2 regions of the Luteipulveratus halotolerans genome follow, and region 2 is predicted to be linked to the other one. Evidence: riboswitches for the same ligand, from Rfam matches in the RefSeq annotation. Region 2 holds a riboswitch; the other holds the start of a gene.
The links. A riboswitch is a leader RNA that binds a small molecule or an ion and turns the genes downstream of it on or off. The one in region 2 is predicted to bind thiamine pyrophosphate.
Positions count from the first base shown of each region.

Region 1: it holds a riboswitch for thiamine pyrophosphate, as region 2 does, so the genes downstream of both, VV01_RS16875 (thiamine ABC transporter substrate-binding protein) here and thiM (hydroxyethylthiazole kinase) in region 2, are expected to answer to the same signal.

Region 1 is NZ_LAIR01000002.1:3,346,305-3,348,494, forward strand. Features, by position in the region: gene VV01_RS16875 (thiamine ABC transporter substrate-binding protein) at 1-839, opposite strand, end outside; TPP riboswitch at 895-998, opposite strand; gene VV01_RS16880 (DUF4235 domain-containing protein) at 1,116-1,403, shown strand; gene VV01_RS16885 (hypothetical protein) at 1,538-2,190, opposite strand, start outside.
Region 2 is NZ_LAIR01000002.1:3,973,207-3,975,396, reverse strand. Features, by position in the region: gene VV01_RS19975 (MFS transporter) at 1-169, shown strand, start outside; gene VV01_RS19970 (tyrosine-protein phosphatase) at 428-1,207, opposite strand; TPP riboswitch at 1,253-1,346, shown strand; gene thiM (hydroxyethylthiazole kinase) at 1,335-2,129, shown strand; gene thiE (thiamine phosphate synthase) at 2,126-2,190, shown strand, end outside.

The DNA of each region.
Region 1 (2,190 bases), 630 kb from region 2:
TTGGTGGTCGACTTGCCGCCGGCGACGGTGAAGGCGGGCGAGGTGTCGTACGACCAGACGATCGGTCGGCTGCCCTTGCCCTCACCCTGGGTGAAGTCGACGTTGTAGGCGTCCTCCCAGCCGCTGGTGAGCTTGAGGCCGTTGGCGGTGAGCGCCTTCCAGTAGGCCTGCCAGCCGTTCTCGCCCTTGGCCCCGATCGTCGCGAGCAGCATCGCCAGCCCCGGCGAGGAGGTCGGCGCGCCCGGGGCGACCATCAGGTTCTTGTACGCCGGCTTGGTCAGGTCGTCGAACGTCTTCGGCTCGGCGAGGCCCTTCTTGGCGAACCAGGTGGTGTCGACGTTGAAGCAGGTGTGGCCGTAGTCGACCGGCGTCAGCTGACCCTTGCCGTCCTTGAGGGCGTACTGGTCGGAGCCCTTGGCGGGCGCCTTCGGGGTGTAGGTCTGGAGCACGCCCTCGTCGACGACGCGCGAGGCGAACGTGTTGTCGATGCCGAACACCGCGTCACCGACGGGCGACCCCTTGGTCAGCACCAGCTTGTTGGCGACCTGGCCGGCATCGCCGCTCGGGAGCACCTTGACGGTGTAGCCGGTCTCCTTCGTGAACTGCGCGAGCAGCGGCTTGGGCGCTGCGAACGAGTCGTGCGTGATCAGCGTGACGGTCTTGTTCGCCGGCGTCGACGCCGCGCCGGCGCTCGTGGTGCTCGCGCCCGCGCCCGACTCGGCCGCACTCTGGGCCGTGTCGCTCGCCGGGGTCTGGTCGTCACCGTTGCTCAGCGAGCAGCCGGTCATCGTGATGGCGGCCGCGCACACTGCGGCCAGGGTCGTCGTCGTACGACGCATCGGACGTCCTCCTTCAACCTCAAGGAGGGGTCTCGCTGCCCCGGGATGGGGCGAACGAGGGAGTGACTCGACTTCCTCCACCGGTCCTAACCGGATCAGGTTCGAGGGTCTGCGGCGGGGCCGCACTCTCAGCGCACTCGCGCTCCCCTGTCGTCTCGGGTCGACGGTACACGTCGCGACGTGGCAGGCTCGACCCGAGACGAGCGGTGGACGTTCGCACGGCCCAGCCGCGCGACCCCGCGACCGGCGTACGGACGAGGAAGAAGGTGTCGCCCCATGGGCAACGCGTTGTGGAAGGTTGTCGCGATCGGTTCGGGCCTGGTGGCCTCCAGGGTGGCCAAGGCCGCGACGGACGGCACCTGGAAGGCCACGATGGGCGGCCAGCCCCCGCAGAACCCCGCTGACCCCGATGTCCAGTGGAAGGAGGCGGTCACGTTCGCGGTCGTCTCCGGCGCGATCATGGGCCTGGCCAAGATGGCGGCCAACAAGCAGGCCGCGAAGGTCTGGACCAAGACGACCGGTCAGCTCCCGCCGTCCCTGCAGGCGACCAGCAAGGCCTCCTGACCGAGACCGCCCCTTCTCGTCGACGCCACCCGGCCGGCTGACGAGATCCCCGGCATCCGTCGGGGATCTGGTCACCGCGCAGGGTGGCGTCGTCGATGTGCAGGACTTTCGAGTCAGTCCAGTCACACTCTCGGTCAGTCCAGCCACGTCGAACGAGCCTCCTGGCGGAGTCCGGCCGCGGTGAGGACCGTGAGCAGCCGGGCCCGGTCGCGCGCATCGCACCAGACCCATCGAGCGACCCCGCGCACCTGACGACGCAGCCGGTCCTCACGCCTCTTCTCGCGCCACAGCACCTCAGCGGCGGCCTTGCCGTCGAGACCGTCGACGCGGTACTTCACCTTGCCGTCGAACTCCCCGACCAGCCCGTCCCACCCGAAGTCCGTGCGACCGATGAAGCCGTCGGCGTCGGCGTACTCGACCTGCAGGTGTGGACGAGGCAGCCGCAGCAGGAACATCTGCGCGCGGCTCAGGCTCTCGCCGGCTGACTCGCTCAAGGGGTCGGCGAGCGCCACCACCAGCTTGGCGACCCGACGCCCACGCAGCCGCGGCGGCAGTGCGGCCACCTCTGCCTCCAGATCCTGTCGGCTGCACAGCGAGCGCCGAAGGGCGGCGTCCGCGCACACCAGGCCCGCAGCGAGATCGGTCGTACGAGCCACATCGACGACCGTGCGTGCCGCCGGTGTGACCTGCAGCCCGTCTCGTTCGACAGCGCCGAGCCGGGTCGTGTGGTGGCGACGCACACGGGTCGAGCTCTTGCGCCTGCTGCGGGCGGGGACGACCGTGTGCA
Region 2 (2,190 bases):
GGGCGGCGCGATCGCGTCGTCGGTGTTCGCGATCGCACTGGCGTCGACAGGCTCGCTCGACGAGCCGTCGGAGCACGCACCACTCGGCGGCTACTACGCGGTGTGGGCGATCTGCGCGGCCACCGCGGCCGTGGCCGCCGTCGTCCTCATGACGACCCGCTCGCGCTGAGAGCCGAACCCCTCCCCAGCGGTTGAGCCGAGCGGCTCGCTCTCGGGGCTCGCCTGCTCGACCAGGGGAGGGGCCCACCGCTCGATCACCGGGGCCCGGACCGGCTCAGTCAGGGGTAGGGGTGGCGAGCGCTGTGCACTGGTTCGTCAGGTGAGCCGTGCAAGCGGGCGTGGCTCACCACGCGAACCAGTGCACACTCCCCGTCCCCCCCGGCGGCCGGACCCACCGGCAGGACCACTGCAGCGCCGGCTTGCGCGATCAGGGTCGGGTGAGGCGGTCGCGCAGGCGCGTGAGGTCGTCGTCGGTCCAGCCCTGCGCGGACAGCCAGTCGGGCACCGAGCCCGCGGCACGGCGTACGGCCTCGAGGAGCCGCGGGATCGTCTCGGGGTCGGGCACGTGGTCCGACAACGGCCGGTCGCGCAGGTTGTCGGCGTACGCCGGGGTCGCCTTGAGGCGGTCGACGACGCGTTCGATGCGCTCGCGGGTCGCGAGGTAGTCGGCGGTGATGTCGTCATCGCTGACGCCTGCGACTGAGAGCGCCATCGCGGTGACCGTGCCGGTGCGGTCCTTGCCCGCGGCGCAGTGGACGACGGTCGCGCCGGCGCTGCGCGACACCACGTCGAGCGCTGCGGCGACCGAGTCGGGCCGGTCGGCGAGGTAGCCGAGGTAGTGGCTGGTCCAGTGGTTGTCGTCGCGGGTCTCCTCGACCCGGTCGTGCCACGGCAGCACGAGCGCGTCCTCGACCGTCACGTCGACGAGGTCATCGGCGAACAGCGAGTGGTGATGGTGCGTCAGCGGCTCGACCTGCACCAGCGGCCCCGGGCCGGTCATCGCGAGCTCGGCGCGGCTGCGCAGGTCGACGATGTCGGTGACGCCGTGGTCGAGCAGCACCTGGACGTCGGCCGTCGTGAGCTCCTGGAGGTTGTCCGACCGCACCAGTCGACCGTGCTGGACCTGCCTGCCGTCCTGGGTGGGCAGCCCGCCCACGTCACGCATGTTGGCCAGTCCGTCGAGGTCGATCCACGCAGCAGTCGTCACGGGTTCCAGGGTAGGTCGGCCCGCTGACGGCCCGGGCGTTACGTTGGACGGGACGCGGGGTGCCGGTCCGACCGGCTGAGAGACACCCGTCGAACCTGATCTAGCTCGGACTAGCGGAGGGACGTCGATGACGACGCCACGCCCTGCAGACCTCGGCGCGGCCATGACCGCGCTGCGTGATCGGCAGCCGCTCACCCAGTGCCTCACCAACATCGTCGTCGCACCGTGGACCGCCAACGTGCTGCTCGCCGCAGGCGCCGCACCGGCCATGGTCGACAACTCGCACGAGGCGGGTGCGTTCGCGCAGGTCGCGGGCGGCGTACTGGTCAACCTCGGGACGCCGTACGACGACACGACGACTGCGATGGACGCAGCGGCTGGCGCAGCGCACGAGCACGGCACGCCCTGGGTGCTCGACCCGGTCGCGGCCGGCCTCCCGTGGCGTACGACGATCGCGACCTCGCTGCTGGACCTGCGCCCCACGATCGTGCGCGGCAACGCCTCCGAGGTGCTCGCGCTCACCGGCGGCTCGGGCGGGCGGGGCGTCGACTCCACGGCGTCGGCGCAGGACGCGCTCGCCGCCGCACGTGCGCTCGCGGAGCAGACGGGTGGCGCCGTCGCCGTGAGCGGGCCGGTCGACCACCTCACCGACGGCTCACGGGTCGTACGCCTCGGCAACGGGCACGTGTGGATGACGCAGGTGACCGGGGTCGGCTGTGCGCTCGGCGCTCTCATGGCCGCGTACGCCGCGGTGACGGACGACGCCCTCCTGGCCGCTGCCGCAGCCACCGCACACCTCACCGTGGCGGCCGAGCTCGCCGCCGAAAGATCCTCAGGGCCAGGGTCTTTCGCCGTCTCGCTGCTCGACGAGCTCGCCGCGCTCACACCCTCCGACCTGGAAGCCCGAGTGACCCTCACATGACCCGCACGCCGCTCGACCTCACGCTCTACCTCGTCACGGACACCGACATGTGCGGCGACCG